2 regions of the Mycolicibacterium confluentis genome follow, and region 2 is predicted to be linked to the other one. Evidence: predicted binding sites of a transcription regulator. Region 2 holds the regulator's gene; the other holds the start of a gene.
What was found. Region 2 encodes LexA, which represses DNA repair genes until DNA is damaged. Its sites were predicted from a motif close to CGAACANNTGTTCG; they were not measured.
Positions count from the first base shown of each region.

Region 1: the regulator LexA is predicted to act here: its motif matches at 3,371-3,384, upstream of cofD (2-phospho-L-lactate transferase).

Region 1 covers NZ_AP022612.1:3,648,992-3,665,209, forward strand. Annotated here, with positions in the region: gene G6N34_RS17170 (TobH protein) at 1-226, opposite strand, end outside; gene G6N34_RS17175 (phosphomannomutase/phosphoglucomutase) at 223-1,629, opposite strand; gene G6N34_RS17180 (DUF3499 domain-containing protein) at 1,752-2,186, opposite strand; gene G6N34_RS17185 (metallopeptidase family protein) at 2,363-2,785, shown strand; gene G6N34_RS17190 (WhiB family transcriptional regulator) at 2,946-3,299, opposite strand; gene cofD (2-phospho-L-lactate transferase) at 3,624-4,613, shown strand; gene G6N34_RS17200 (coenzyme F420-0:L-glutamate ligase) at 4,610-5,959, shown strand; gene G6N34_RS17205 (NUDIX hydrolase) at 5,956-6,495, shown strand; gene manB (mannose-1-phosphate guanylyltransferase ManB) at 6,586-7,671, opposite strand; gene G6N34_RS17215 (glycosyltransferase family 2 protein) at 7,668-8,546, opposite strand; gene rfbD (dTDP-4-dehydrorhamnose reductase) at 8,572-9,429, opposite strand; gene G6N34_RS17225 (LCP family protein) at 9,498-10,958, shown strand; gene G6N34_RS17230 (TIGR03089 family protein) at 10,972-11,679, shown strand; gene G6N34_RS17235 (biotin--[acetyl-CoA-carboxylase] ligase) at 11,681-12,487, opposite strand; gene G6N34_RS17240 (hypothetical protein) at 12,558-13,337, opposite strand; gene G6N34_RS17245 (YdcF family protein) at 13,368-13,934, shown strand; gene G6N34_RS17250 (LbetaH domain-containing protein) at 13,970-14,605, shown strand; gene G6N34_RS17255 (lipopolysaccharide biosynthesis protein) at 14,547-15,857, opposite strand; gene G6N34_RS17260 (glycosyltransferase family 2 protein) at 15,854-16,218, opposite strand, start outside.
Region 2 covers NZ_AP022612.1:2,974,986-2,991,203, forward strand. Annotated here, with positions in the region: gene G6N34_RS13815 (iron-dependent transcriptional repressor DtxR) at 62-754, shown strand; gene G6N34_RS13820 (DUF4192 domain-containing protein) at 684-1,793, opposite strand; gene sthA (Si-specific NAD(P)(+) transhydrogenase) at 1,962-3,377, shown strand; gene G6N34_RS13830 (proteasome assembly chaperone family protein) at 3,551-4,528, shown strand; gene G6N34_RS13835 (alpha/beta fold hydrolase) at 4,587-5,609, shown strand; gene G6N34_RS13840 (PhzF family protein) at 5,665-6,360, shown strand; gene nrdR (transcriptional regulator NrdR) at 6,391-6,849, opposite strand; gene G6N34_RS13850 (LysM peptidoglycan-binding domain-containing protein) at 6,986-7,492, opposite strand; gene lexA (transcriptional repressor LexA) at 7,767-8,465, shown strand; gene G6N34_RS13860 (sunset domain-containing protein) at 8,484-10,754, opposite strand; gene G6N34_RS13865 (acyl-CoA dehydrogenase family protein) at 10,957-12,117, opposite strand; gene G6N34_RS13870 (molybdopterin guanine dinucleotide-containing S/N-oxide reductase) at 12,231-14,579, shown strand; gene G6N34_RS13875 (TetR/AcrR family transcriptional regulator) at 14,518-15,132, opposite strand; gene G6N34_RS13880 (acyl-CoA dehydrogenase family protein) at 15,129-16,218, opposite strand, start outside.

The DNA of each region.
Region 1 (16,218 bases), 670 kb from region 2:
CCGCAAGCATCACCCCCGCAGACTCAGCGGTGCCGCGGCCCGAGACCCAGATCAGGGAGCGGGGGCGCTCGCCGCGCAGTGGATCGAGCACGCCCTCCTCGACGGCCGCGGCAGTCGCCCGCACCTGAGCACCCGCCATCGACGCCGCACGCAGCAGACCGTCGCGGTCGGCGGCGATCAGGCCGGATGCGTCGTCGAGGTCGACGGAGGCGCGGGTGGCGTTCACGGAACCGCCTCAGCCGCTGACTCGAGTGCCGCGATTTCGGCGTCCACGTCGCTGACGATCGCGGCGACCTCGTCGGCAGTGCGGGCTTCGACGTTGAGGCGCAGCAGCGGTTCGGTGTTGGAGGTGCGCAGGTTGAACCAGGCCCCTTCTCCGAGATCGACTGTCACACCATCGAGATGGTCGATCGACTGGATGCGCGTGCCGAACGTCGTGAGCACCGCCTCCACGCAGGCGGGCGCATCGCGGACGGTGAAGTTGATCTCGCCGGAAGCCTCGTAGCGCTGGTAGTCGGCGGTCAGCTCCGACAGCGGGCGATCTGAACGTCCAAGCGCAGCAAGGACATACAGTGCCGCAAGCATGCCGGAGTCGGCACCCCAGAAGTCCCGGAAGTAGTAATGCGCGGAATGCTCCCCACCGAATATCGCCCCGGTCTCGGCCATCAGCGCCTTGATGTAGGAGTGGCCGACGCGCGAACGGACCGGTGTGCCACCACGTTCGACGATCAGTTCGGGCACTGCCCGCGACGTGATCAGGTTGTGGATGACCGTGGCGCCGATCTCGCGGCCGAGTTCACCCGCGGCCACCAGGGCCGTGACCGCCGAGGGCGACACCGGGCGGCCCCGTTCGTCGACGACGAAGCACCGGTCCGCGTCCCCGTCGAACGCCAGGCCGATGTCGGCACCCTGAGCGACGACGAACCCTTGGAGATCGACCAGGTTCGCGGGGTCCAAGGGGTTGGCCTCGTGATTGGGGAACGTGCCATCGAGTTCGAAGTAGAGCGGCAGCACGGTGAGCGCGTCGATCGCGTCGAGCGTGGCCGGCACGGTGTGGCCCGCCATACCGTTGCCCGCGTCCACCGCCACCCGCAGGGGGCGCAGTCCGGTGACGTCGACGATCGAGCGCAGGAACGCGCTGTAGTCGGCGAGCACGTCGCGGTCGGAGACCGTTCCCGCGGGCCCGTCGTACCCCAGCACGCCGGCGATGAGGTCGTCGCGGATGGCGGCAAGCCCGGTGTCCTGCCCGACCGGCTTGGCCCCCGCGCGGCACAGCTTGATGCCGTTGTATGCGGCCGGGTTGTGGCTCGCGGTGAACATCGCGCCCGGACAGTCCAGCAGCCCGGAGGCGAAGTAGAGCTGATCGGTGGATGCCAGTCCGATCCGCACGACGTCCAGACCCTGCCCCATGACTCCGTCGGCGAACGCCGCGGCCAACTCGGGCGAACTCGCCCGCATGTCGTATCCGATCACGACCTGAGTGGAGTCACCCCGCACCAACCGCGCGAATGCCGCGCCGACCGCACCCACGAACTCCGCGTTCAGCTGTTCCCCCACCAGCCCCCGAACGTCGTACGCCTTGATGACGCTGTTGACCGCGTCCGCGGCGAAACCGGGGGAACCCGACATGGAGAACTCCTGACAGAACACGACGGCTGTGACGCCGCCTACGAAAACCAGAACGTTGTCTGCCAGCCTAGCGGTCGCGGCGCAGTGCGACTCGGCTGTCGAATCGCGTGCGGGCCGCGACTTCAGTCGCTGGGATCGGGCAGAACGCGCAGGTGTCCACGCCGGCGCCCGACACCGGTCGCGCGGTGCGGAGGCGGAGCCAGGACGGCTCCGGTGTGCGAGGCGGACTGGTGCCCGGTGGGTTCGGAGAACCCTGCGACGGGCACCGTCCGGGCCGGGGCTTCGCGTCCTTCGCGGACAGCGTCGGCCAAGGCCACCAGGTCGTCTTCGTCGGGAAAATCGGGCTGCGCTGGCAGGGGTCCCGAATGCCGGACCAACTCCCACCCCCGGGGCGCGGTGATGCGCCCGGCATGGGAGACGCAGAGATCCCACGAGTGCGGCTCGCGCACAGTGGCCAGCGGCCCCACGACGGCTGTCGAATCGGCATAGACGAACGTCAACGTCGCCACCGCATAATGGGGGCACCCGGGCCGGCAGCAGCGACGGGGAACATTCACTCCGTGAGGCTATCGTGCGGATTCCGTTCGGTCGCGTCGGACACGCGCACACGACGCGGCGCTGCCGAACCGTTACCCGACCACTTCTGCGCGCCCGATAACATCAGCCGATGGCCGATTCCCGCAGTTCTGGGCGTAGCCGGTCACGCCGACGATCGACGCGGCATGGCCGGGAAGTGCGCGGTCCGTTGCTGCCACCGACGGTTCCGGGCTGGCGCAGTCGGGCCGAACGCTTCGACATGGCCGTCCTCGAGGCCTATGAGCCCATCGAGCGCACGTGGCAGGAGCGCCTGACGGCGCTGGACATCGCGGTCGACGAGATTCCGCGCATCTCACCACGGGATCCCGAGAACGTTCAGTTCCCGCCCGAGGTCATCGCCGACGGCCCGATCGCGCTGGCCAGGCTCATGCCGGCTGGTGTCGACGTCCGCGGAAACGCCACCCGCGCGCGAATCGTGTTGTTCCGCAAGCCGATAGAACGTCGCGCCAAGGACACCACTGAACTCGGTGACGTACTGCACGAGATCCTGGTGGCCCAAGTCGCCACCTATCTGGGGGTGGAACCGTCGGTCATCGACCCGTCTTTCGACGAGGATTGACGTCTCGGTCGCTGCACATCGGTCCTGAACAGCGAAACGCCCGCCTCAGGCGCCACGTTCCGCCGGTGTGAATGGTCACAGCGGGATTCGTGCCGAGACGGGCGAGCAGAAACTGACCCCCAATCGACCCGCGATCCGCGGGCCGACCTCTCAAAGTTTGCTAGATGATGCCGCGCTTGAGCCGTCGACGCTCACGCTCGGACAGACCGCCCCAGATGCCGAAGCGTTCATCGTTGGCCAACGCGTACTCGAGGCACGCATCGCGCACCTCGCAGCCCAAGCAGATGCGCTTGGCTTCGCGGGTGGATCCGCCCTTCTCCGGGAAGAAGGCCTCTGGATCCGTCTGCGCACAGAGCGCCCGCTCCTGCCACTCATCGTCCTCGGTAGCCGGTGCCGACGCGAAATCGTCTGGCACCAAACTCAAGTGAGGACGGCCCGCCGCGCCCACCGAGACCGAGTCCGTGTTGGTGTGCGGTGCACTTCCCAATGAGCCGTAGAGGTGCTCATAGGACATGTTCCGCCTCCTCACCTTTTGTTCGTCAATTCGTGAAATGTCGCCCACTGTTGTTCTGTGGCCATTCCATTCGAACATACGATCGAATCTCGGTCTGCGACACCGGAACCGGCCGGCCAACCTTGAAATGACACTGATGTGATTAGACACGTGTTAGCTGCTGGGGTCAAGCGCTGAGGTCGAAATTCATACCACCAATTTCCGGGAATTCGGCGTGGCGTTGCCTGGGCGTGTCGTGTGAGTAATCGCACTGAGATTTCTGCGTGTCAAACGGCACACACCAGTTGGGTGCCAGCTCGGGTACACCGCCTAGTCTCGTTCGATGTGAGGATCACCGTACTGGTTGGCGGAGTGGGCGGCGCCCGCTTCCTGTTGGGCGTTCAGCGATTGCTGGGCTTGGGGCAGTTTGCGGACGGCGAATCACCGGCCCATGAACTCACCGCGGTGGTCAACATCGGCGACGACGCCTGGATGCACGGCGTGCGGATCTGCCCGGACCTCGACACCTGCATGTACACCCTCGGCGGCGGCATCGACCCCGAGCGGGGCTGGGGGCATCGCAACGAGACCTGGAACGCCAAGGAGGAGCTTGCGGCCTACGGCGTGCAGCCCGACTGGTTCGGCTTGGGCGACCGCGACCTCGCGACCCACCTGGTACGCACCCAGATGCTGCGGGCCGGGTATCCGCTGTCCGACGTCACCGAAGCGCTGTGCGTGCGCTGGCAGCCCGGCGCGCGCCTGCTGCCGGCCTCCGACGACCGCTGCGAGACCCACGTCGTGATCACCGACCCCGAGTCCGGAGATCGGCGTGCCATCCACTTCCAGGAGTGGTGGGTGCGCTACCGGGCAGGAGTGCCCACACACAGCTTCGCGTTCGTCGGCGCAGAGAAGGCCGCGGCCACCACCGCCGTCAGCGAGGCCATCGCCGACGCCGACGTGGTGTTCCTGGCCCCTTCCAACCCCGTCGTCAGCATCGGCGCAATCCTCGCGATCCCCGGCGTCCGCGGGGCGCTGCGCTCCACCTCCGCCCCGGTCGTCGGATACTCCCCCATCATCGGCGGAAAGCCGTTGCGCGGTATGGCTGACGAGTGCCTGTCGGTGATCGGCGTCGAGTCCACCTCTCAGGCGGTCGGAGAGCACTACGGCGCCCGGTCCGGCACCGGCATCCTCGACGGCTGGCTGGTGCACGAGGGCGACCACGCGGCGCTCGACGGAGTCACCGTGCGGTCGGTTCCGCTGCTGATGACCAACCCCGACGCCACCGCGGCGATGGTCCGCGCGGGCCTGGAACTCGTCGGTTTGGACGCGCCGTGACCGTCGAGCACGGCGCGGCCGCTGCCGTCGAGATCCTTCCCGTCGCAGGCCTTCCCGACTTCCGCCCGGGCGACGACCTCGCGGCGGCCATCGCGAACTCGGCACCGTGGCTGCGCGGCGGCGACATTGTGGTCGTCACCAGCAAGGTGGTCTCGAAGTGCGAGGGCCGCATCGTGCCGGCACCCACGGATCCCGACGAGCGAGACGCGCTGCGGCGCAGGCTGATCGACGCCGAAGCCGTCCGGGTCCTCGCGCGTAAGGGCCGCACCCTGATCACCGAGAACGCCTACGGACTGGTCCAGGCGGCCGCGGGCGTGGACGGCTCGAACATCGGCAGCGACGAGTTGGCTCTCCTGCCCGTCGATCCCGACGCGAGCGCGGCCAGGCTGCGCACCGCGCTGAGTGAACGACTGGGCGTGACCGTCGGCGTGGTCATCACCGACACCATGGGCCGGGCGTGGCGCAACGGTCAGACCGATGTCGCCATCGGCTCGGCCGGGCTGTCGGTGCTGTACGGCTATGCGGGCGCCAACGACACCCACGGAAACGAACTCCTGGTCACCGAGGTCGCCGTCGCCGACGAGGTCGCCGCGGCGGCAGACCTGGTGAAGGGCAAGCTGACCGCCATCCCGGTCGCCGTGGTGCGCGGCCTGAATCTGGCCGACGACGGGTCCACGGGGCGCCGACTGGTGCGTGCGGGTGAGGAGGACCTGTTCTGGCTCGGCACGGCCGAGGCCATCGATCTGGGCCGCCGCCAGGCCCAACTGCTGCGACGTTCGGTGCGGGCGTTCGCCGACGATCCCGTCGACCCCGAACTCATCGAGAGCGCGGTCGCCGAGGCACTCACCGCACCCGCACCGCATCACACGCGTCCCGTGCGGTTCGTCTGGTTGCGGGACGCCGAGCGGCGCACCGCCCTGCTGGACCGGCTCGGTCAACGATGGCGCGCGGATCTGACCGCCGACGGCCGCGATCCCGACTCTGTCGAACGTCGTGTTGCCCGCGGCCAGATCCTCTATGACGCACCCGAAGTCGTCATCCCGTTCATGGTCCCCGACGGCGCGCACCAGTACCCCGACGCTGCCCGCACCGCCGCCGAGCACACCATGTTCACGGTCGCGGTCGGCGCGGCTGTGCAGGCGCTGCTCGTCGCACTGGCGGTGCGTGGGGTCGGCAGCTGTTGGATCGGGTCGACGATCTTCGCCGCCGACGACGTGCGCGCTGAACTCGATCTGCCCGCCGACTGGGAGCCGTTGGGCGCCATCGCGATCGGCCATCATCCCGACGAGGAGCCGCCCGGGCCCCGCGAACCCGTCCCCACCGACGACCTGCTGGTGCAGCGATGACGCTGCGAGAGTCCGTTATTGCGACGCTGACCGATTGGGCCGCACCCGATCCCGCACAGGACACGCTGCGGCACGCGGTGCTTGCATTCGTGTTGGCGCGGGAGGACGCGTGCCAGCGTGCGTGCGCACCCGGGCACATCACGGCCTCGGTGGCGGTGCTGGATCACGCCCGCGAGCACGTGCTGCTCACGCTGCATCCCCGACTGGGGCGCTGGGTGCAGTTGGGCGGACACTGTGAGGCAGGCGACGCCGACATCGTCGCGGCCGCACTGCGCGAGGGCACCGAAGAGTCCGGCATGCCGGGCCTGCACATCGACCCGAATCTCACCGCGCTGCACGTCCATCCGCTGACCTGCTCGCTGGGCGTGCCCACCAGGCATCTGGACATGCAGTTCACTGCCTACGCGCCGGCAGGGGCCACGCCGGCAATCAGTGACGAGTCATTGGATCTGCAGTGGTGGCCCGTCGATGCGCTGCCGCCCGGCACCGACGACGCGCTGACGCATCTGGTGTCCCGCGCCCGAGCGCTGGGCTAGTTTGAGCGGCCCGTTCCCAACCGGTGAGCGCCCGCATTGGTACGCGACACGCCGCGAAAACCCGTACAGACACGGGCGGTCGCGGGAAAGCTAGACGTCGCTGGAGTAGCGAATCCCGCAGTCGGGCAACACCACCCCGGGCCACACCCGAGCACCGCGCAGCAGCTCACAACGGGCACCAATCACCGCGCCGTCGCCGATCACGCCGTCACGGATCAATGCCCGCGGTCCGATATGCGCGCCGAAACCGATGATCGACCGTTCGATCATCGACCCCGCCTCGACCCGCGCGCCGTCGAAGATCACCGCGCCGTCGAGTCGCACACCCGGGCCGATTTCGGCGCCACGGCCCACGACCGTACCGCCGACCAGCACCGCACCCGGCGCCACCGAAGCACCGTCGTGCACAAGGCTTTCCCCGCGATGGCCGCCCAGTGCCGGCGACGGCGCCAGCCCGCGGACCAGATCCGAGGAGCCACGCACGAAATCCTCGGGCGTGCCCATGTCCCGCCAGTAGGAGGCGTCGACGTAACCGCAGATCTTCACGTCATCGGCGAGCAGCGCCGGGAAGACCTCGCGCTCCACCGAGACCTCGCGGCCACGCGGGATTCGATCGATGATCTCGCGGTCGAAAACGTAACAGCCCGCGTTGATCTGATCGGTCGGCGGATCATCGGTCTTCTCGAGGAAGGCCGTGACCCGGCCGTCGGAGTCGGTCGGCACCGACCCGAAGGCCCGCGGATCGCTCACTCGCACAAGGTGCATCGACACCTGTGCGTCATGGTTGTGATGGAACTGCAGAAGCTCACCGAGATCCGCGCCCGACAGCACGTCGCCGTTGAACACCACGGCGGTGTCGTGGCGCAGCTTCTCGGACACGTTGGCGATGCCGCCGCCGGTGCCCAGGGGTTCGGGTTCGAAGACGTACTCGATCTGCAGACCCAGCTTGGACCCGTCACCGAACTCGTTCTCGAACACGGCAGCCTTGTAAGACGTGCCCAGCACCACATGTTCGATGCCCGCCGCCGCGATTCGCGAGAGCAGGTGCGTGAGAAACGGGAAGCCCGCGGTGGGCAGCATCGGTTTGGGCAACGACAGCGTCAACGGCCGAAGCCGGGTGCCCTTGCCACCGACGAGGACGACGGCATCCACCTTCTTGGGATCGAAGTCGCTCATGTGTTCCGCCTCCTCATCTCTCGCCGTGAGCGGCGCACGACGAGCCCTGATCGTACGGTGAGCGCGCTGCGCATCGCCCACCTCAGCGGTGCATTCCGCCACCCCGTGTGCCTGTCGGACAGATAGGTCCACGTGCTGTCGTGGTGCGCCGCCAGATTCCGGGCCGGGTCGCGGCCCGTCGAATGCCCCTTGGCGTGCAGAATCTCGGCCGACGGCGCGTACACGTTGAGCCATCCGGCCCGACCGAGGCGGTCACCGAGGTCGACGTCCTCCATGTACATGAAGTAGCGCTCGTCGAAGCCGCCGATGTCCTCGAACGCCGATCGGCGCACCAGCAGGCACGATCCCGAAAGCCAGCCGACCGCGCGTTCGCTCGGCGTTTCGTGGTCCTGCCGGTAGGCGGCCGTCCACGGGTTGTTCTTCCAGAACGGTCCCACGACGGCGTGCATACCGCCGCGGATGATGCTGGGCAGGTGCCGCGCCGACGGGTACACCGAGCCGTCGGGGTCGCGGATCAGCGGTCCCACCGCACCGGCCCTGGGCCAGCGTCGCGCGACCTCGATCAGGCTGTCGATGCTGCCCGGCGACCACACCACGTCGGGGTTGGCGATCACGATGAACTCGCCGGCCTGCGAGCCGAACTCCGTGACTCCGCGGTTGACCGCGGTGCCGTAACCCAGGTTGCCGCCCGTGTGCAGCAGGCGCGCATTGGGATAGCGCTCGACGGCGGCCTCAGGGGCCCCGTCATCCGAACCGTTGTCGGCGATCACGACCTGCACGGGTCGGTCGGTGGCCACGGTCAGCGAAGACAGGAACCGCTCGAGATGCGTACCCGGTGAATAGGTCACCGTCACCACGGGCAGTTCGTCGGTCACGGCAGAAAGGGTAGCTGGCGAACGGTCATGCCTCGGCGAGAGCCTGAGCGACGGCCTCTGGCCAGGGCTGCAGCGCCGTGAGCCCCGCCGCGGTGGACAGCCGGGAGCCCAGCACTGAATAGGCAGGCCGGGCCGCGGGCCGCGGAAACCGGTCGGTGCTGACCGGACGCACCAGATCGGGGTCCGCCCCCACCGCGGCGTAGACCGCGCGGGCCTGCTCATATCGACTGGTCGCGCCCGCGTTGGCCGCGTGCAGCACGCGGGCGTCCAGACGGTCGTCGATGATCTGCAGCAGGGCTGTGACCAGGTCCCCGGTGTAGGTCGGCGAGCCGATCTGGTCGTCGACGACCTCTGCTGCTTCGCCAGCCCGCGCCCGGCGCGCCATCACCGCCGCGAAGTCCGGTCCGTCGGCGCCGGTGTACACCCACGACGTCCGCACCACCGTGGCCGTCGGCACCGCTTCGAGCACCGCGTGCTCTCCCGCGAGCTTGCTGTGCCCGTAGACCGACAGTGGAGACACCGCGTCATCCGGTTCGTAGGGCCGAGGGGCGGCACCGCCGAAGTCGCCACTGAAGACGTAGTCGGTGGAGATGTGCACCACACGCGCACCGACCCGCGCGCACGCCCCCGCGACGTGGCCCGCACCGGCGGCGTTGACCGCGAAGGCCCGGTCCGGGTCACCCTCCGCGGCGTCCACGTTGGTCATGGCCGCACAGTTGATCACCACATCATCGCTGGTCAGTGCGGGCGCGCAGGACGGGTCGGTGATGTCCCACTGGGCCGAGGTCAACGCCAGAACCCGTCGTCCCAGATGCTCTGCGCGCCGCGCGAGGAAGCGGCCGACCTGGCCTCCGGCACCTGTGATGACAATCCGCTCCGACACAACAGAAGAGTCTGGCACGCCGACACCGGCTACCGCCGTCTGCCAGCATCCGCAAGTAGCCTGAGCGAATGCCAGTCCGGGTCAGTCGCGTCATCGCGTCCGTGATCGCCGTCGCCATCGTGCTCGGCACCGGCGTGGCCTGGGCCAAGATCCGCTCGTTTGAGGGCGGGATCAACCACATCAGCACCGCCGCACTCGGCGGCGGCGGTGAGGACGGCGCGATCGACATCCTGCTCGTGGGCGTCGACAGCCGCACCGACGCGCACGGCAACCCGCTGTCGGCCGAGGAACTCGCGGCCCTGCGCGTGGGCAATGACGTCGCGACCAACACCGACACCATCATCCTGGTCCGCATCCCCAACAACGGAAAGTCCGCGACCGCGATCTCCATCCCGCGCGACACCTACGTCGAACTGCCCGACAACCAGGGCAAGATGAAGATCAACGGCGTGTACGGCGACGCCAAGCTGGCCACGATGAAAGAACTCATCGAGAACCAGGGCATGGACCCGGTTGAAGGTGAGAAGCGCGGCACAGAGGCCGGTCGCGAAGCGCTGATCGAGACCGTCGCCCACCTCACCGGCGTGACGGTGGACCATTACGCCGAAATCGGCCTGCTCGGATTCGCATTGATCACCGATGCGCTCGGCGGAGTCGACGTCTGCCTCAAAGACACCGTGTACGAACCTCTTTCGGGTGCCGACTTCCCCGCGGGCTGGCAGAAGCTGGATGGACCGCAGGCGTTGAGCTTTGTCCGCCAGCGCCACGACCTGCCGCGCGGCGACCTCGACCGCGTGGTGCGTCAGCAGGCGGTGATGGCTTCGCTTGCCCACCAGGTGATCTCGAGCCAGACACTGTCGAGTCCCTCGACGCTGAACAGGCTGCAGGAGGCCGTGCAGCGCTCGGTGGTGCTGTCCGAGGGCTGGGACATCATGAACTTCGTCGATCAGCTGCAGAAGCTCGCCGCGGGCAGCGTGGTGTTCGCGACCATCCCGGTGCTCGACGAGGCCGGGTGGAGCGACGACGGCATGCAGAGCGTGGTGCGCATCGATCCCGACAACGTCAAGGAATGGGTGCACAGCCTGCTGCAGGGCCAGGACGAAGGCAAGACCGAGGAGGTCGCCTACTCCCCCGACAAGACCACCGTCGAGGTGATCAACGACTCCGATGTGGGCGGTCTGGCCGCCGCGGTGTCGCAGGTGCTGACGAGCCGGGGTTTCACCGGCGGCCACGTCGGCAACAACGAGGGGCCGAAGGTGCCCAACAGCCAGGTTCAGGCCGCCACCGTCGACGACCTCGGCGCGCAGGCCATCGCCAAGGAGTTGGGCAATCTCCCGATCGTCGCCGATGGTTCGGTGCCCGAGGGTTCGGCGCGGGTGATGCTGTCCTACGACTACACCGGCCCTGGGTCAGGGCTGGAGGGCTACTCGCCGGAGACCAGCGACGCAAGTCCGGTCGCGGCCACCTCGGCGCCCCTGCCGTCGCCGATCCTCACCGCGGGCTCCGACGACCCGCAGTGCGTCAACTGAGCAGAGGAAGCCAGTGCCTACCCTGACGGGCGAGATCCTCGACCCCCTGATGCGTGACAACCCCTCGGGACCCCGCATCACCTATTACGACGATGCCACCGGCGAACGCATCGAGTTGTCCACGGTGACGCTGGCCAACTGGGCCGCCAAGACCGCCAACCTGCTGCGCGACGAACTCGGCGCTGACCCCTCGACGACGGTCGCCGTGCTGCTGCCCGCGCACTGGCAGACCTCGGCCGTGCTGCTCGGCGTCTGGTGGATCGGCGCGCAGGTGACGCTGACGGGTCCGGCAGACGTCGCGCTGTGCACCGCCGACCGCCTGCCGGAGGCCGAGGAGGCCGTCGGCATGGGTGAGATCGCGGTGCTCTCGCTCGACCCGTTCGGCAAGCCCGTCGCGGACCTTCCGGTCGGCATCACCGATTACGCGACCGCCGTGCGCGCCCAGGGCGACCAGATCGTGCCCGAACGGGTTCCGGGGCCGGCCCTGGGTGGCCGCGCGGTCGACGAGGTGCTGGCCGAGGCCCGGGCACACGCCGCGACACTCGGCCTCAGCGGCGCCGACCGGGTGCTGTCGACGCACGGGTGGGCCACGCCCGAAGACCTGGTGCGCAACCTGGTGGCGATCTTCGCCTCAGGTGCATCCCTGGTTCAGGTGGCCAACGAGGATGCGTCCACCCGGGAACGGCGCGTGCAGACCGAGAAGGTCACCCGAATCCTGTGATTCACTGTGCGGGGCGCAGATGGGTGACATCCCCGGCCGCCACGGTGACCTGCTCGCCGTCGGCGTCGATCAGCAGTCGGCCGAAGTCGTCGATGTCGACGGCCTGTCCGACCAGCTGCCGGTCCCCGGGCAGCAGCACCTTGACCGCCGTGCCCAGCGTGGCGCTGCGCTGCCGGTAGTCGGCCAGCAGGTCGGGGTCTGCGACTCGCCACTGCTGCACACGGCGCGCCAAGGCGGTGAGATAGCCGGCCAGCAGTGCGGTGCGGTCGACGGGCCCCGCACCCAGCATGGTCAACGAGGTCGCCACCGGATCGGGCAGTTCGTCGGCGGTCAGGGACACGTTGATTCCGGTGCCGATCACGACGACCGGCGCCGGCGAGGCCACCTCAGCCAGGACGCCCGCCAGTTTGCCGGTCTCGGCCAGCACGTCGTTGGGCCACTTCAGCTTCGCCTCGAGGCCCGTGACGGCCGCCACCGCGTCGATGACCGAGACCCCGGTGGCCAGCGGAAGCAGCCCCCACGCCGACGATGGCACCCCGGAGACGTCGACCCCCACCGACACCGCGACCTGGGAACGTGGCGGCGCCGACCACTGCCTGCCGTTGCGACCGCGGCCTGCGGTCTGATGGTCGGCGGCCAGCACCGCGCCCGCGATGTCCTCACCGGAGCGGGCGCGCGCCAGCAGATCGGCATTGGTAGATCCGGTCTCGGTCACCACATTGAAGCGGCGCCACGGACCCGCAGGTTGCAGTGCCGTCCGACGAATCAGCTCGGTGTCGACAGGGGGGCGCAGGGCGTCGTGGTTCACGCAGCGCAGCGTACTCAGGACACACCCCCGCACGTCAGTACCACGGGGATCGTGCGCCACCGGCGGGGTGTCAGAACCGCACCACGGTGGCCTCGGTGTGCTCAATGGATGCCCACAGCCTGCGCCGCAGCGCGCGGGCCGAGGCGATCAACCTGCTGGTGCGGTGCGGGTCACCGAAGTGCACCAGCAGGGTCGCACGCACCGTATCGGGTGCGCAGGGCAGGTTCCCGTGCAGCGTCCGGTAGCCCCAGAACAGGTACACACTTCCCGGCTGAAGCTGCACGGTGCAGCGGGTGGGTGCCGAGCGGACCTCACGCAGGATACGGCCGCGCCGCAGTCGGCTCTCAGTCCAGAGCTTCTCCACCAGGTTGAGCAACGCGGACCGGCGGAACGGTCGTCGATTCGGGAACACCACGAGTTCCCCCGAACGTCCGGCTCCCGCCTCTGGGATGATCAGCGGGACCAACATGGTCACCACCGCGGCATCGAAATGGAAGGCATGTGATGTGGCCATGCGTTGCGGCCCGGCCAGCACACGCAGGACGCTGAAGATGGTCTCCGACTCCGCCACCCCACGCGGCCACCGAAGTTCGGCCAGCTCCCTGAGCAGTCCGTGGACGGCGGGGTCGCTGACAAAGCGGTGTGCCGGCGACTGCGAGTCACTGTCGGGACGGATGATGCAGAAGTCCGATACGCCGTACGCGGCCAGGTGCCCGGATACGCTGGCTCGCGCATCCTCCAACCACTGCGGCGCCACGACCCCGGGCAGGCACACGAAGCCCTCCCCGTCGAGCCTGTCGACGAGTTCGTGCGCGCTCACCCCGGCATCGAGAACAGACCCCCCGGTCATGGCGCCACGGTAGCAGTGCGAGAGCCGAGAATGTCCACAATCCGCGGCAGCCGCCGGAGTCGGACCGCCCTGCGCCTGGCCATCGGCGTCGTCCTCGTCCTGGCCGGCCTCGGCGGCGCGGGGTTTCCGGTGTACGTCGCACCCACCACGGATGCGCTGCGGCCCGCGGACGCCGTGCTGATCCTCGGCGGCCCCGGCTACGCCCGCTACCCCTTCGGGCTCGAACTCGCCGCGGAGGGCTGGGCCCCGATGGTGGTGATCTCGAACCCCAACGGCGCCCGTGACCCCTGGCTGACGGAGTACTGCGCGGCCCCGCACACCAACCCCGCGGTGCAATGCTTCGCACCAGATCCGCCGACCACCAGGGGCGAGGGCGCGATGCTGCGCCAGATGGCCGACGAGCACGGCTGGCGTCGGGTCATCGTGGTCACGTTCCGACCACACATCTCGCGGGCCCGATTCATCCTCGAGCGATGTTTCGCGGGCGAACTGGTGATGGCGGCGAGCCCCACGCACTTGTCGGCGTGGGAGTGGGCGTCGGAATACGCCTACCAGTCCGCCGGCTTCGCGCGCGCCGTGCTGCAGCCCGGTTGTTGAGCCCAGCCGGCGCCACCGATCCCTATCATCGACGAATGACCCGGCGCACGAACGCCAGCCTGTTTCGGCTCGCCCGCGCGTGGGCGTACCCGCTGTGGCGGGGTGTGGTGCGCGCGGGGGCCCGCGACACCGTGCAGCAGGACGTGGACTGGTGGGTCCGCTGCATCGGCGACCCACGGCTGCTCGACCTCGACGACTACGGCCGGTTCGCCTACCTGAGCGGCGCGTTGGCCGAATTCCGCACCCTGGTGCACTTCCGTCTGCGCTCGGCGGGGTGGCCGACCCGCCTGCTGCTGCGCATGCTCTATCGCCCAGCGCCCACCCTGACGCTGGAGGCCGACAGCATCGGTCCCGCGCTGTTCATCCAACACGGAGTGGCCACCATCGTCACCGCGAAATCCATTGGCAGCCAATGCTGGATCAACCAGCAGGTGACCATCGGCTACGACGCTGCCGGCCGGCCGACGCTCGGTGACCGGGTCCGGGTGGGGGCCGGGGCCGTGGTGGTGGGCCCCATCACGCTGCACGACGGCGCCACCGTGGGCGCCAACGCCACCGTGGTCGACGACGTGGGCGCGGGCCAGACCGTGGTGGCTCCCCTGGCCCGCCCGCTCACCCGCCGCACGGCCGCCGACGCACCAACCGAGGCACCCACGCCAGATCCGGAATGACCTGCGCCACAACGGTTGCCAGCACAGCAGCGGACACCACCGCGAGCGCCCCCCAGGGCGCCACCAGGCAGCCGACGACGACGCTCAGAGCGGCCATCACCAGGGTCCACCGTGCCTGCCACCGCGCCTCGTCGGGCCGGGTGAGCAGCACATTGGCCGGCAGGTGGACCGCCTGGCCGACCAACAGCGCGCCGAACGCCAGGGCCAGCCACGAGCTCACCTCGATGCGCCCACCGGAGAGCACGGCCGCCGCCCAGGGGCCCAACGCCCACATGCCCAGGGCCGCGATGAATGCGCAGACGCCGAACACCTCGGTCAGCGTGCGCCACATCTGAACCGTCTCCTCGGTGGCGGTCCGGCGTTTGACGAAGATGGGCCAGTACGCCAGGCCCGCGGTGGAGACCACCGACCAGCAGGCCGCGTACAGCTGGGCGGTCAGCGCATACTGCGACAGCTGCTCGGGTGTGGACAGGTGCGCCAGGATCACCCGGCCCGCCTGCAGGCCCACCGCCGACCCCGCGCCCACCAGAAACAGCCACATGCTGCCCGCCAGAAGGCGCGCCCGTGCCGGATCCGATGTGACACGACCGAACACCGTCGTGCCCAGCCCAGAGATGCGCAGCGCCAGGACGGTTCCGAGAAGCTGGCCGAGCACCAGCCCGGCCAGTGCCGACACCGCGTACCAGATCCCGCTCACGTGGCTCGCGGCCAGCGCCGCGGTCACCGCCAACGCGAAGGCCGGACAGCTCATCAAGACCACGGTGGCCAGCGGATTGCGGTCGATGCCGATCAGGATCCGAACCCCCAGGCCGGCCGGGATGCTCACGGCCCAGAGGCACGCGGCCACCGTGATGGCCCAGCGGTCCTGGGGGCCCGACGAGAAGCCCACCAACAGCGCCCACCCGTCGAACGCCATGATGACCAGGGCCCCCGCCACGAGTGCGCCGGCCACCCCCAGCAGCACGTGATAGGCACGGCGAATGACGTTCACCGCGTCGGAATCCTGAGCCGGCCCAGTGAGTTGCGCGCTGGCGCTGAGCACCGTGGCGCCGATCCCCAGATCGGCGAACGGGAACAGCAGCGCCACAGTGGCGACCAGCGCCACCAGACCGAACACCGCTGGCCCGGTCTCGTGCGCGATGATGCTGGTGTTCAGCAGGCCCAAGCCGGCCACCACAGGCGTGCCCAGAATTCGGTACAGCGGCCCGGCCAGCAGCGCGCGACGCTCCCCTGGCGCCAGCCCCCCGCTCATCGTCGAATCGCCGCCCGCAGGCGAACCGCGCCCACCCGCACCCCGTTCAACACGGCGTAGGTCAACGCGGGAAGCCCCGGCCGCCCGTGCCGCAGCGACGCGCGGATGGCCCGGTTGATCCCCGCCAGCGACATCGCGGACACCGCGGCGCTGACCGGGCTGGTGCACAGGTAGTCGCCGAGGATGCGTGGGGATTCGCCATTCAGGTGGCACAACCCCCAGCGGATGTAGTCGTCGGTCCGGTCCTGGCCGCTGCGCGACACCGACCGGCCGTCCACGTGGTAGACGCCGAGCACGGCGGGCACATGGATCCACCGCACATCGGGTGAACCTCGCTGGACCGTGATGAGCCAACTCGGTT
Region 2 (16,218 bases):
CGACGCGAGCGGGCCGACAGTGCCATTGGCCAAGTAGAATGGCGCGGACGGAGGGTGGCAGATGAACGACCTGGTCGATACCACTGAAATGTATTTGCGCACGATCTACGACCTCGAGGAAGAGGGCGTGGTTCCGCTGCGCGCGCGCATCGCCGAGCGGTTGGAGCAGAGCGGACCCACCGTCAGCCAAACCGTGTCGCGCATGGAGCGCGACGGGCTGCTGCATGTCGCGGGCGATCGTCACCTCGAACTCACCGAGAAGGGCCGCGCGTTGGCTGTCGCGGTCATGCGCAAGCACCGCCTGGCCGAGCGCCTGTTGGTCGATGTGATCGGCCTGCCGTGGGAGGACGTGCACGCCGAGGCGTGCAAGTGGGAACACGTCATGAGCGAGAACGTCGAACGGCGCCTCGTGGCCGTCCTCGACAATCCCACGGTGTCACCGTTCGGCAACCCCATTCCGGGCCTGTCGGAACTCGGGATCGGCTCGATCGGCGGGTTCGAGGACTACAACCTGGTGCGCCTCACCGAACTGCCCGCCGGGTCGCCGGTGGCCGTCGTGGTGCGCCAACTCACCGAGCACGTGCAGGGTGACACGGGTCTGATCAGCAGGCTCAAGGATGCCGGTGTGGTGCCCAACGCCCGTGTCACGGCGGAGATCAGCCCTGCGGGCGGGGTGACCATCGTCATTCCCGGCCACGAGAACGTCGACCTGCCGCACGAGATGGCGCACGCCGTGAAGGTCGAGAAGGTCTGACATCCTGGCCTCGCTCACCCGGCAGGGTGATGCCGAGGTCGCGTGCGAGGCCGGCCCCCGTCGTCGCCAGATCGCGGATCTTGTCGGGCCGCATTCCGGCCTGCAGCGCACTGTCGAGCATGCCGGCCATGCGGTGCGCTGGATCGATGCCCAGTGCGGCACTCAACGCGACACCGGCCAGCGGCCCATCTCCGCGGGCGTAGGCGAAGAACCCGACGAACGTCAGCGCCTCCGCGCGCCACGGCGGCGGCAGGACTCGCGCGAGGTACACCCACAACTGCTCGGCCGCATCCGCCGACGAACCGACCGCCAGGGCGTACGCCGCATCGCGGACAGTCAGGTCGGTCAGGTCGTACGCCAGCCTGGCCACCTCCGGATCGCTCAGGGTCTTCCCCCGCGCAACCCTGCGGGCCGCCGCGATGATTCCCCGGACGGCCTTGCGCTGAACGCCCCTGCCGTCCTGATCGCCGAGGCGCGGTCCATCGTCCAGCTCCTGCACAGCCCGCGCGATGCCGGCGGCGTCGCGGTCGAGGTCCGTGGCGATGACCGACTCGAGCTCGTCGCGGTTGGCGTACAGCCGGCGCCCGTCGAGCACGGCAGCCATCGACAGCGGCGAGGCGGCCGGATCGTCGACGGCACCGCCGGCCCCACAGCCGTCGGCGCAGTGCCACCGGCCGCCTGCCGCGATCCTGTCGACGACGTGCGCGTCGATGAGCGTCATGTCGACGGCGTCGAGGCGATCGTCCAGCGCGGCACACAGGCCCGCATAGTCCTGGCCACACGACGCGCAGTCCGACCCCGCGTCGTCCACGATGACCGCGATGGCCGCATCAGCCCCGCTGGAGGCCACGACCTCCACGAGGTGGCCCACTCCGCCTGCGAGTGCGTCGGAGAGGTCGATGCGCAGCACGGCGCCCATCTCTCCGCGGTCGATGCCGACGATGACCAGCGAGCGTTCGGGGACGAAGCCGAGCACCGCCGGAATGGCGGCGATCAGCGAACCGGGATGGGTGAGGTTGAAGTCGCGGCGAGGTGTCATGTGCTCGACCGTCCCAATGGACACCGTCAGCACGCGTCCAACGGCGGCGGATCGGAGGTGACCTGTGGACGAACTCGCAACTGTGGACACCGGGCGGGTGCGAAATGTTCACGCGGAGTTGACGTCGCCGGCACGTTCGACGCCATTTCCCGGCGTAAACACGCGGGTATGGGCTCGATGCAGGAGTACGACCTCGTCGTCATCGGTTCGGGACCGGGTGGGCAGCGCGCCGCCATCGCCGCGGCCAAACTCGGCAAGTCTGTGGCCGTCGTCGAGCGCGGCACGATGCTCGGCGGCGTGTGCGTCAACACCGGCACGATCCCGTCGAAGACACTCCGCGAGGCCGTCGTCTACCTGACGGGCATGACCCAGCGTGAGCTCTACGGCGCGAGCTACCGGGTCAAGGAGAAGATCACCCCGGCCGACCTGCTGGCCCGCACCCAGCACGTGATCGGCAAGGAGATCGAGGTGGTGCGCTCACAGCTGCTGCGCAACCGCGTCGAGTTGTACACGGGGCACGGCCGATTCGAAGACGAGCACACGATCTCCGTCGACGATCCCAGCCGCGCCGAGCGGATCACGGTCCGCGGCCGATACATCGTCCTGGCCACCGGCACCAAGCCGGCACGCCCGGCCGGTGTGGAGTTCGACGAGCACCGGGTCCTGGACTCTGACGGCATCCTGGACCTCAAGACGCTGCCGACGTCGATGGTCGTGGTCGGCGCCGGGGTCATCGGCATCGAGTACGCCTCGATGTTCGCCGCCCTCGGCACCAAGGTCACCGTCGTGGAGAAGCGGAATTCGATGCTCGAGTTCTGCGATCCGGAGATCATCGAGGCCCTGCGCTTCCACCTGCGGGACCTCGCCGTGACGTTCCGATTCGGCGAGGAGGTCACCGCGGTCGACGTCGGGGCCGCGGGCACCGTCACGACATTGGCCAGCGGTAAGCAGATTCCGGCCGAGACCGTCATGTACTCGGCGGGCCGACAGGGGCAGACCGATCACCTCGACCTCGCCAAGGCGGGCCTGGAGGCCGACGCGCGCGGGCGGATCCACGTCGACGACAACTTCACCACCAAGGTCGACCACATCTACGCCGTCGGCGACGTCATCGGATTCCCCGCACTGGCCGCGACGTCGATGGAACAGGGCAGGCTCGCGGCGTATCACGCATTCGGCGAACCGACCAAAGGCATGATGGAACTGCAGCCGATCGGCATCTACTCCATTCCCGAGGTGTCCTACGTGGGCGCCACGGAGGTGGACCTGACGAGGAACGCCGTGCCTTATGAGGTCGGTGTCTCCCGGTATCGCGAACTCGCGCGCGGGCAGATCGCCGGCGACTCCTACGGCATGCTCAAGCTGCTGGTGTCCACCGACGACCTGCGACTGCTCGGCGTGCACATCTTCGGCACGAACGCGACGGAGATGGTGCACATCGGCCAGGCCGTCATGGGATGCGGCGGGACGATCGAGTACCTCGTCGACGCGGTCTTCAACTACCCGACCTTCTCCGAGGCGTACAAGGTCGCCGCGTTGGATGTGATGAACAAGCTGCGGGCCCTGCAGTTGTACCGGAGTTGACGTCACCTCCTATTCATCGGTGGGCGAAATTACGCCCGACCAGGGATTTTCGCCACCAGCGGAGGCGTTGCACCGCTGTGAGGCCGTGCCGCCGCTGGCACGTCCGACAATGTGAGGGACACTTGAACCCTGAATGACCACGCAGCGTTCAGGCAGTGACGAGGAGGCGAACAATGGCGCACGTACCAGGTCCGAACCAACCCGAGCAGACCGGTATGTACGAGTTGGAGTTCCCCGCGCCGCAACTGGTCAACAACGAGGGCCAGGGGCCGGTGCTGATCCACGCCCTTGAGGGCTTCTCCGATGCGGGCCACGCGATTCGGCTGGCGGCCAAGCACCTCAAGGATCACCTCGACACCGAACTCGTGGCGTCGTTTGCGATCGACGAACTTCTCGACTACCGGTCGCGCCGCCCGCTGATGACGTTCAAGACCGATCACTTCTCCGACTACGAGGATCCCGAACTCTCGCTGTTCGCGCTGCACGACGAGTCCGGGACGCCATTCCTGCTGTTGGCGGGACTGGAGCCCGATCTCAAGTGGGAGCGGTTCATCACTGCGGTCCGACTTCTCGCCGAACGCCTCGACGTGCGGCGCACCATCGGGCTGGGCGCCATTCCGATGGCGGTGCCGCACACCCGGCCGATCACGATGACCGCGCACAGCAACAACGGCGATCTGATCACCGAGCACACGCCCTGGGTCGGCGAGGTCCAGGTGCCCGGAAGCGCCTCAAGCCTGCTCGAGTACCGCCTCGCCCAGCACGGCCACGAAGTCGTCGGGTTCACGGTCCACGTGCCGCACTACCTGGCGCAGACCGACTACCCGGCCGCAGCGCAGGCGCTGCTCGAGGAAGTTGCCCGCAGCGCGTCGCTTGACCTGCCCACCGCGGCGCTCACGGCGGCGGCGGCCGACGTCCGCACCAAAATCGATGAACAGGTCGAGGCCAGTGCGGAGGTCGCTCAAGTGGTGAGCGCGCTGGAGCGTCAGTACGATGCTTTCGTCGCCGCCCAAGAGAATCGATCTTTGCTGGCTCACGACGAGGACCTGCCAAGCGGGGACGAACTCGGAGCTGAGTTCGAGCGCTTCCTCGCCCAGCAGGCGGGTGAGAAGAATCGGGATCCGTTCCGGGACGACGACGGCACGCTGTAAACACGACGGCGGGCCGTAGAGACAACGCCCCACCGGGCCCGACGACGAGGTTGGCGTTATGAGCCCACAGAAGCCGAACCTCCGGTCGGTGCGCGAGCTCTCCCCCACGCTCGAATACCGCACGATCCACGGCTACCGGCGGGCGTTCCGGATCGCCGGAACGGGTCCCGCCCTGCTGCTGATCCATGGCATCGGCGACAACTCGACGACGTGGGACACCGTGCACGCCAAGCTCGCCCAACGATTCACGGTGATCGCGCCCGACCTCCTGGGCCACGGGCAGTCCGACAAGCCGCGAGCCGACTATTCGGTGGCGGCCTACGCCAACGGCATGCGCGACCTACTCAGCGTGCTCGACATCGAGCGCGTCACGGTCATCGGTCATTCCCTCGGCGGCGGAGTCGCCATGCAGTTCGCCTATCAGTTCCCGCAGTTGTTGGAGCGTCTCATCCTGGTCGGGGCAGGCGGTGTGACCAAGGACGTCAACGTGGCGCTGCGGATGGCCTCCCTGCCGTTGGGCGGCGAGGCGCTGGGACTGCTGCGACTGCCGATGGTGCTGCCCGCGCTGCAGGCATTCGGCAAGGCCGCGGGCGCGGTGCTCGGATCCACTCGTGTCGGGCGCGACCTGCCCGATGTGCTGCGCATCCTGCGCGACCTGCCCGAACCGACCGCATCGTCGGCCTTCACCCGCACCCTGCGTGCCGTTGTTGACTGGCGTGGCCAGGTGGTGACGATGCTCGACCGGTGTTATTTGACGGAATCGGTTCCTGTGCAACTCATCTGGGGTGACCAGGATGTCGTCATCCCGGTGGCCCATGCCCGCATGGCGCACGCCGCCATGCCCGGCTCACAACTCGAGATCTTCCCACGCTCAGGCCACTTTCCGTTCCACGACGACCCCGACCGCTTCGTCGAGGTCGTCGAGCGCTTCATCGACACCACCGCACCGGCCGAATACGACCAGGCCGCACTGCGGGAACTCCTGCGGTCCGGGATCACCGAATCCACCCTCACCGGCACGTCCGACACCAAGGTCGCAGTCCTCGACGCGATGGGTCACGACGAGCGTTCGGCGACCTGAGACCGTCGCCGAGGATCCAGACCAAATCCGCGTCACTGCCCAGTACAGTCGGGACATGGGTATCGACGTCACGGTGCTTCGGGTGTTCACCGACTCAGACGGCAACTACGGCAACCCACTCGGCGTGGTCGACGCGAGGACCGTCGCGCCCGAGGACCGGCAGGCCCTTGCCGCTGAATTAGGTTACAGCGAAACCATTTACGTCCACATCCCGGCTGCCGGCGCGGCGACGGCACAGGTGCAGATCTTCACGCCGACAACCGAATTGCCGTTCGCGGGCCACCCGACCGTGGGTGCATCGTGGTGGCTCAAGGAGATCGGGACACCCGTGCACACGCTGCAGACCGCAGCCGGGATCGTTCAGGTCAACTACGACGTCGGCCCTGACAGGCTCACCTCAATCAGCGCACGCTCCGAATGGGCGCCTGAGTTCGCGATCCATGATCTGGACTCGGTCGACGAACTGATGGCGGCCGATCCCGCCGACTACACCGACGACGTCGAGCACTATCTGTGGACGTGGACCGACCGGGATGCCGGGGAGATCCGCTCCCGGATGTTCGCGCCACATCTGGGCATCGTCGAGGACGAGGCCACTGGCGCTGCGGCGGTGCGCATCACCGACTACCTCAGCCGGGACCTGCGCATCACGCAGGGCCAGGGTTCGCGCATCGAGACAACGTGGTCGCCCGAGGGCTGGGTGCAGGTTGCCGGCGCCGCCGTCAACGACGGCATTCGGCGCGTCGACTGAAACTGCCCCAGGACAGCAGGAACGCCAGGGTCAACCCGCGGAGACCCCGCGGTGCTGACGCAGGGCCTCGATTTCGCGTTCGAAGTCGTCGGCCGAGGTGAAAGACCGGTACACCGAGGCGAACCTGAGGTAGGCGACCTCGTCGAGTTCCCGCAGCGGCCCCAGAATCGCGAGACCAACCTCGTTGCTCGGAACTTCAGGACCTGCGGCCCGGACCGCGTCCTCGACCTGCTGGGCGAGCAGGTTGAGCGCGTCATCGTCCACCTGGCGCCCCTGACAGGCCCGGCGCACGCCGCTGATCACCTTCTCCCGACTGAACGGTTCAGTGACCCCGCTGCGTTTCACGACGGCGAGCACGGCCGTCTCGACAGTGGTGAATCTGCGCCCACACTCCGGACAGGAACGGCGCCGACGGATGGCCTGGCCTTCGTCCGTCTCCCGGGAGTCCACGACACGCGAGTCAGGATTCCGGCAGAAAGGACAGTGCATGCCCGCTCCTTCGTCGTGCCGCCTGTGGGATGACCCCAACGACTCAGAGACTACCTGGGTGCGCCGCTCAGCGGCCAGGGCACCGAAGTCCACGACGATCATGACTGTCCGCCACCTGAATTCGAACGTACGGCTGTCAGGCGACCGGCGCGATCAGCGTCTGGCCGGCGTCCAGCGCCCCGGACTCGAGCTCGTTGAGTTCACGGATGCGGTCCACCACGCTGTTCACCGGGGCATCCGGCGCCACCCGGGCGGCCACGTGGGCCAGCGTCTCCCCCGACCGGACCTGCACCACTGCCAGTCGATCCGGAACCGGGGCCGAGGCGTGCGCGGCCTCACCGAACTGCGCGACCACGCCGAGCCACATCGTGATCAGCGCGGCCGTGAAGGCCAGGCCCACCAGGGTCAACGGCGTGATCCGGCGCCCGGGCGTGCGGGCATGGGGAGCGCGCGACACCCGCACTCCGGTACCGCGGTAGCGCGGCGCGATGGCCGCCGGTCGCGCCGGTGCGGGCCGTCCCGCGACGCCGCTGCCGCTCCGAGGGCGCCGCGGTGCGTCGACGCCCGGGGACGTCCGGGGGGCGGGCCACCTGTCTTCACAGAAGGCCGATGCGGTCCTCGGGTACACGCTGGTGTGGGTCATGTCCGGTCCTTTCGGTCGCTGCGGGCGGTCCATGCGTTCGCTCCTGTGTTCGAATATAATCGATCATGTGTTCGACTAGAAGTCTGAAACCGAACATGTGATCGAACCGTAGCCGAACGATAGAACGGGCCTCCGACAAAAAATCGCTCCAGGCCGCCGCGACGAGTCCTCGCCACACCAACATCACCGGCCACAGGGGCACCAGCAGGACAGATGGCGACACGCCTCGAACACATGTTTGATTCTTGCCCCCTGCGGGACTACATTCGAACGCATGGCTGACACCGAGAACGGCAGCAGTTCACCCGCGACCAGTCGCGAAGGCGCGCTCGACCCTGCTCTCACCGAGCGGCAGCGGACCATCCTCGAGGTCATCCGGGCCTCGGTGACCACACGGGGCTATCCCCCGAGCATCCGCGAGATCGGCGACGCGGTGGGCCTGACGTCGACCTCGTCGGTGGCCCACCAACTGCGCACCCTTGAGCGCAAGGGCTATCTGCGCCGTGACCCGAACCGCCCCCGCGCGGTGGACGTCCGTGGCGCTGATGATGTTGCGCACGCCGTGGCGACCGACGTGGCCGGATCCGACGCCCTGCCGGAACCCACGTTCGTGCCCGTGCTGGGACGGATCGCGGCTGGCGGCCCCATCCTCGCCGAGGAGGCTGTCGAGGATGTCTTCCCGCTGCCGCGTGAACTCGTCGGCGAGGGTTCGCTGTTCCTGCTGAAGGTGGTCGGCGAGTCCATGATCGACGCCGCGATCTGCGACGGCGACTGGGTCGTCATACGCCAGCAGAATGTCGCCGACAACGGTGACATCGTGGCCGCGATGATCGACGGCGAAGCCACGGTCAAGACCTTCAAGCGCACCGCGGGTCAGGTGTGGTTGATGCCCCACAACCCGGCGTTCGACCCGATCCCGGGCAACGACGCGGCCATTCTCGGCAAGGTCGTGACCGTCATCCGCAAGATCTGAGCCGCGGTCTGAACGCGGTCAGTCGGCGCGGCTGAACCCGTTCGCCTCAGCCAATTCCGGGCTGGCGAACCAGATCTCGGCGACCGTCTCGTCGTAGCCGGGTGATCCCGGTACGTGGTAGCGCCCCGTTCGCATGCTGCCCTTCACGGGATAGCCCTCTGGCGCCGTATGCGGGTCGTCGAGCGGCAGATGGATGGCCGGCGGTGCGGCCACCTCCGCATGTTCGTCCTCGGCCTCGCCCGACACGACCACGGCGTCCTCGTCGCGCTGGCCCTGGTCGCCGTAGTCCGGCTCCTCGTAGTCCGATTCCCGGTAGCCGCGTTCCGGTTCCTGGTAGCCGCGTTCCGGTTCCTGGTAGCCGGCGTTGACGTCCTGCTGATAGTCCTGCTCGTATTGCGACACGTACCGGCTGGGCGGCGCCTCGAAGCTGCGCGCGGGCGGCGGCGCCGCGCCGTAGACGGGCGCGAACAGCGAGCCCGGACCCGGCAGGTAGTCGTCGTCGTCGTCCGGCTGCGAGGACCAGGACTGGTCGCCCACATCGTGTGCGGCGTGGCGTCCGGCCTGATCGTCACCAACATTGATGACCCGGGTCGGAGCGGTGTCGGCGTCGAGATCGTCCTCGTCGTCCTCGACCGCGTCGGCCGACTCGTGGGCGCCGCGATGAGTGAACAGACCGTCGTCGTCGTCGGCCTGTGGTGCAAGGCGGGGCAGCGACGTGGTCTCTTCGCCCCACGCAGGCCGCGACACCGGCGGCAGGTAGGCGTCGTCGTCGTGCTCGCCGAAGTCCGTGCGGCGCGACCAACCGTTCTCGTCGTCGCGGGCCTCGCCGAACCTCTTCTCGTACGTGGGCTCGTACCCCGAGTCGTAGCCGGGCTCGTACCCGGCGTCGGGGCCCTCGTCCTCGTCGTCGTCCTCGTCGTCGTAGTCGGCGTGCTGCGCGGACCGGCGCCTGCGCATCGCGACCAAGGCGTACACCGAACCCAGCAGCAGCAGGGCGACCGGGATGATCCACCACAGCCACCAGCTCTGCCAGGTGATTCCGCTGTCCGTCTCACCTTCGGGGGCCGCGGGCGGGGCGCTCGGCACGGGTGCGTCCGGTATCTCGAGCCCGCCCAGCGACTGCGCCAGGTTCGCGGGATCGGAGGTGAAGGTGTTGTCCTGACTGTTCCACGAGAGCTCGCCACCGCTGAACTTCTGCGTGACAATCCCGCCCTCGGTGTTCTGATCCCCAGTGGGGACGCCGAGCGCACCCGTGGCGCCGCCCAGCTTGTCCCACGCGGCCTTCATGGCGCCGCGCACGATGACAGCACCGTGTTCCCGCGTCCAGAAGATCGTCGGATTGTCCGGCGCGGAGAAGACCTGGATCCGGCTGTCCGGCACCCCGCCGTCGGCCTCACCGCCGGCCGGAAGACCGAAGTCTCCGGTGGGACCACCGGCCGACTCGTACTTGGCCAGGATGTCCCCCGAAACGGCATGGGCGCCCGTCTCCGGGCTGTAGAACACCTTGCCGCCGGAGAAGTTCTGTCCGGCCCCAGCGTCTCCGATGGCGTACTGCTCCCCGGCCTTGACCCCGAGCGGTCCTGAGGACCCGCCGGCGGCACGCCAGGCGGTCGCGATCGCCGACGCCGCGTCGGACGGGATCTCAAGGCCGACAAGCTGTCCGGCAAGGTCGGCCGGTTCGGTCGTGAAGACCTTGGTGCCGGTGTCGAACGACAGTTGACCACCGGTGAACCGCTGCGAGATGACGTCGCCGGTGTACGTCTCGTCGGCGATGGGGACACCGAGGACGCCAGCCGAGCCACCGAGCTTGTCCCACGCGGCATTGATCGCACCGCGCACCACCCAGGCGCCGGTCTCCGGCGTCCAGAAGATCACGGGGTTGTCAGCGGCGCTGAACGTGCTGTTACGGCTCTCCGGGCTGATCCGGCCCGGACCCTCATCGATGTTCGGGAAGCCCAGATCACTGTCCGCGGGTCCGCCGAGGTCGCGGTACTTCTCCAGGATGGCGCCGTGCATGATTCGCGCACCGGTTGCTGGCGAGAAGAAGATCGCCCCACCGGCAAAGTTCTGCCCGAAACCCGGGCCCACGGCATAGACACCGCCATCCCGCGGGCCCAGGGTCGACGCGTCTCCACCGGCGGCGTCGAACGCCGCATTGATCGCGTCCGTGGCGTCACTTTCCGGTGACGCATGCGCAGTCGGCGCAAAAAGCGCGACCGCGGCGGCAGCGAGAACAATTCCCAACGCCGTTCGACCGATTCCCCCGAATCGTTTCCACTGCCGTGTCATCGACTCACCCCGCGCTTTCCGACCCTGCCATCTGCATCGTCAGCCTGCGAGGACCAGCCCGAATTCAGGGCACAGTCGAAGACGGGCCAACCTCATCCGGCACAGAATACCCATACGTAACGTAAATAACATGCATCCGGGACCCGAAAGCACGGTTTCGATACGGGACGGTTATTCTCTTCGCTCTTGAAAGAGCGCCGGATCAGACGCCCAGGCTGCGCCCGATGATCTCTTTCATGATCTCGGTGGTGCCGCCGAAGATGGTCTGCACACGGGCGTCCAACCAGGCGCGGGCAACGTTGTACTCGCGCATGTAGCCGTAGCCACCGTGCAACTGCAGGCAGCGGTCGATGAGCTTGACCTGCGCCTCGGTGGCGTACCACTTGGCCATCGCGGCCTGCTCGGCCGACAGGTGCGCCTTGGTGTGCATCTTGAGGAACTCGTCGATCATGATGCGCACCGCGGTGGTCTCGGTGGCCAGCTCGGCCAGCACGAACCGGCTGTTCTGGAAGCTGCCGATCGGCTTGCCGAACGCCTTGCGCTCCTTGCAGTACTGGATGGTCTCCTCGAGAACCGCCTCCATGGCTGCGGCGGCCGAGATCGCGATCGTCATGCGCTCCTGGGGCAGGTTCTGCATCAGGTAGACGAAGCCCTGTCCCTCCTCGCCGAGGAGATTCTCGACGGGCACCTTGACGTCGGTGAAGGACAGCTCGGCGGTGTCCTGGGCCTCCAGGCCGACCTTGTCGAGGTGGCGACCGCGCTCGAAGCCCTCCATGCCGCGCTCCACCATCAGCAGCGAGAAGCCCAGCGCGCCCTTCTCGGGGTCAGTCTGAGCGACGACGATCACCAGGTCGGACAGGATGCCGTTGGTGATGAAGGTCTTCGAGCCGTTGAGGATGTAGTGATCGCCCTGCTTGACGGCGCGGGTCTTGATGCCCTGCAGGTCGCTTCCGGTGCCCGGTTCGGTCATGGCGATCGCGGTGATCAGTTCGCCGGAGCAGAACCCGGGCAGCCAACGCTGCTTCTGCTCCTCGGTGCACAGGCGCAGCAGGTACGGCGCCACGACGTCGTTGTGCAGCGCGAAGCCCAGTCCGCTGAAGCGGCCGCGCGTGTTCTCCTCGGCGATCACCGCGTTGTAGCGGAAGTCATCGTTGCCGCCGCCGCCGTACTCCTCCGGCACCGCCATGCCGAGGAAGCCCTGCTTGCCGGCCTCGAGCCACGCACCTCGGTCGACGATCTTGTCCTTCTCCCACTGCTCGTGGTACGGCGCGACATGCTTGTCCAGGAAGGCGCGGTACGACTCGCGGAAGAGATCGTGCTCGGGCTCGAACAGGGTGCGCTGGAACTTCACGGCGTTGCTCACGGGGACCTCCGGGGCGGGTTTGATCAAACTGCGAATCTTGCGCACGACGATATACCAACCGGGTGGTTGGTCGGGAATCGGGCTGCCGACCTGCGCACCTAGACTCGGGAGTCATGAGTGCGCGCGGCAACACCGCACCGATGAGCCTCACCCACTGGGGTGCGTTCCATGCCGACGTCGCCGACGGCGACATCACCGCCGTCACCGCCCCGGCCTACGACACTGACCCGTCGCCGCTGCTCGACAACCTGGTCGGGTCGATCCGGCACCGCTCCCGCGTCGCGGCCCCCGCGGTGCGGCGCGGTTGGCTCGAACACGGCCCCGGCCCCACCGGGGCACGCGGCTCCGACGAGTTCGTCGAACTGTCGTGGCCCGAGCTGACCGAGGTGCTCGCGACCGAACTGCGTCGGGTGGTCGACCGGTACGGCAACGAGGCCATCTACGGCGGCTCCTACGGCTGGTCCAGCGCCGGGCGCTTCCACCACGCACAGAGCCAGGTGCACCGGTTCCTGAAACTGCTCGGCGGATACACCTTCTCGCGACACTCCTACAGCCTCGGCGCCACCGGCGTGATCATGCCGCGCGTGGTGGGCACGCACGACAACCTGTTCAAACGCTCCACGAGCTGGGACGTGATCGCCGAGCACACCGATCTGCTGGTCTGCTTCGGCGGTGTCGGCCTCAAGAACACCGCGATCAACGATGGTGGCACCACGGCACATCCGGCCCGCGAGGCGCTGGCGCGGTTCCGCGCCCGCGGCGGGCACATCGTGTCGGTCTCCCCCCTGCGCGACGACGTCGTCGGGCCCTGCGACTGGCTGGCCGCCGTACCGGGCACCGATGTGGCCATCATGCTCGGCCTGGCGCACACCCTGGTCTCTGAGGGGCTGCACGACAAGGAGTTCCTGCGCGAATTCTGCACGGGCTACGACGTGTTCGAGGGGCACCTGCTCGGCCACGACGACGGCGTGCCCAAGTCGGCGGAGTGGGCCGCACAGATCAGCGGGGTGCCCGCCGACACGCTGCGCGCCCTGGCCCGGCGGATGGCGGCGGGGCGCACGATCCTCACTGTCAGCTGGTCGCTGCAGCGCACCCGCTACGGCGAGCAGGCCCCCTGGATGGGCCTGACACTGGCCGCGATGCTCGGCCAGATCGGTCTTCCCGGAGGCGGTTTCGGCCACGGCTACGGGTCCATGAACGAGCCCGGCCTGCCGCCGGTGCGGTGCCGCCTGCCCCGCCTGCCGCAGGGCCCCAACCCCGTGCAGACGTTCATTCCGGTGGCCGCGGTCAGCGATATGCTGCTGCACCCCGGCGAGATGTTCGAGTACAACGGCCAGCGCCTGCGTTACCCCGACATCCGATGCGTGTACTGGGCCGGCGGCAACCCGTTTCACCACCACCAGAACATTCCCCGCCTGCGGCGCGCACTGAGCCGAGTGGACACCGTTGTCGTGCACGACCCGTACTGGACCGCGATGGCCAAGCACGCCGACATCGTCGTCCCCTCCACGACACCGTATGAGCGCGACGACTTCTCGGGTTCCCGCAACGATCCCCGACTGGTCGCGATGCCCGCCCTGGCACCGCCGTACGCCCAGGCTCGCAACGACCACCGGACCTTCGCCGCCCTCGCGCACCACCTGGGATTCGGCGAGGCGTTCACCGACGGCCGCACCGAACGGGAATGGCTCGAGCACATGTACACCACGTGGGCCGCCGAACTCGACTTTTCAGTCCCCACCTTCGACGAGTTCTGGGCCCGTGGCCACCTGGACCTGCCCGTCGAGGAGGGGCTGACACTGCTGTCGGAGTTCCGTGCCGACCCGGCCGCGCATCGACTGGCCACGCCCAGCGGACGCATCGAGATCCACTCGGACACCATCGCCGGGTTCGGTTACGCCGACTGTGCGGGCCACCCACGCTGGTATGAGCCCGCCGAATGGCTCGGCGGGCCGCGGGCCGCCGAGTTCCCCCTGCACCTGCTGGCCAACCAGCCGGCCTCCCGACTGCACAGCCAACTCGACGCCGGGCGCACCAGCCAGGCGTCGAAAGTCGCTGGCCGCGAACCGATCCGGATGCATCCCGAGGACGCGACGGAACGTGGGCTGGAGCCCGGGGACGTGGTGCGGGTGTTCAACGATCGCGGCGCGTGCCTGGCCGGGGTGGTGCTCGACGAAGGTGTGCGCCCGCGTGTGGTTCAGTTGGCCACCGGCGCGTGGTATGACCCCGTCGATCCGGCCGACCCGGATTCGCTGTGCGCGCACGGCAATCCAAACGTCCTCACCGACGACGTCGGAACCTCTGCGCTGGCGCACGGGTGCACCGGTGCGCACGTGCTGGTGCAGGTGGAGAAGTACACGGGCACTCTTCCCCCGGTGCGGGCCCACGAACCCCCGCGGATCACCGCCCGCGCTGATCGTCGGGAAACCGCGGCGCCACCAGATCCACGAACGCCTCGCTGATCCGATAGGCGTGCGCCATCGGATGGCCGCGCAGAATCGCCGCCGACAGCACGGTGTTGATGATGCCCCACAACATCACCGCGGCGTCGTGGGCCTCCTGCTCGCCGAGAGCCGAGAAGTCGTGCGCAAGGGTGCGGGTCGCGACCTCGGCGAACTCGTCCATCATCTGCGCGGCGGCCGGGTCGGTGGAGTTCTGCAGCAGGAGACAGACTTTGAAGAACCCCGGCCGTTTCTCGAAGCTCGTGACGATGGCTCGCACCTTGGCGCGCAGACGCTGCACCGCGGGCCGCGAGTCCGAGTCGTCGGCCACGAAGACCGGTTGCGCCCATTCCGCAAGCACCGCGGCGTAGACGTGTTCCTTGGAGCCGAAGTACCGGTACAGGGTGCCGAGTGCGACGTCGGCGCGTTCGGCGACGTCGCGCATCTGGATCTGCTCGTAGTCGTGCTCCTTGAGCGCGGCAAGGGCCGCGTTCACGATCTGGGTGCGGCGCGCACGCTTGTACTCGGGCAGTTCGTCCGACGCCCCCGCGAGACTGACCGGACCGCCCGTCATCGCCGCGGCAATCCCAGGATCATGGTGGCGATGATGTTGAGCTGGATCTCCCGGGTGCCGCCGCCGATGATCTCGGCGGGCAACTGCAGCGTGTGGGCCACCGCGGTGTCCCCGACCCCATGGGTCAGTGCCGCAGGACCCGCGAATTCCACAGCGGCGGTGCCGATCCGGCGCAGGACGGCGCCGGTGGCGACCTTGGCGATGCTGGTCGCGGGGCCCGGTGAGTGCCCTGCGAGCCGGGACAGCGTGTCCCGCAGGTTCAGTGCGGCGATGGCATTGGTGGCGGCGCGGACCTCACCGAGCGCGCGCACCAGGGCCTCGCGGTCGGCCCCGGGGCCGTCTGCGAGGTTCCGCAGCACCGACTCCCGGTCGTTGTTGATGTACCCGCTGATCGCGGCGCGTTCGTTGGCCATGGTGGCCAGGGCCAACGACCATCCGGCGTCGGGAGCCCCGACGAGCATGTCATCGGGGACGAACACGTCGTCGAAGAACACCTCGTTGAAATGCGCGTCGCCGGTGGCCGTACGCAGCGGACGCACCGTGATCCCGGGCGTCGTCATGTCGACCAGGAAATAGCCGATCCCCTTGTGCTTGCGGGCCTCTGGATCGGTGCGCGCCAGCAGTGCACCCCAGTCGGCGCAGTGCGCCGAGGACGTCCACACCTTCTGCCCGTCGATACGCCAGCCACCGTCGACCCGGGTGGCTCGCGTACTCAGCGCCGCCAGATCCGATCCCGCGCCGGGCTCACTGAACAGCTGGCACCAGGCGTGGGTGCCGCGCAGGATCGGTTCGGCGAACTGTGCGCGCTGCGCGTCGGACCCGAAGGCCAGGATCGTCGGCAGGATCCATTCGGCGATGCCCAGCGAGGAGCGGACGACCTCGGGTCGCCGGTCGAACTCCTCGGTGATGATCAACTGCTGAACGGGCGTGGCGTCCAGGCCCCAGGGTGCGGGTAGGTGCGGGGCCAACAGGCCCGCGGCCGCCAGGACATCGCGCTGCGCCCCGGTGTAGAGGTTGGCGTAGTCCGGGCTCTGCCGGCCGGGTTGGTCGTTGACCACGGTCGCGGCGTGGTCGAGGATCTCGACG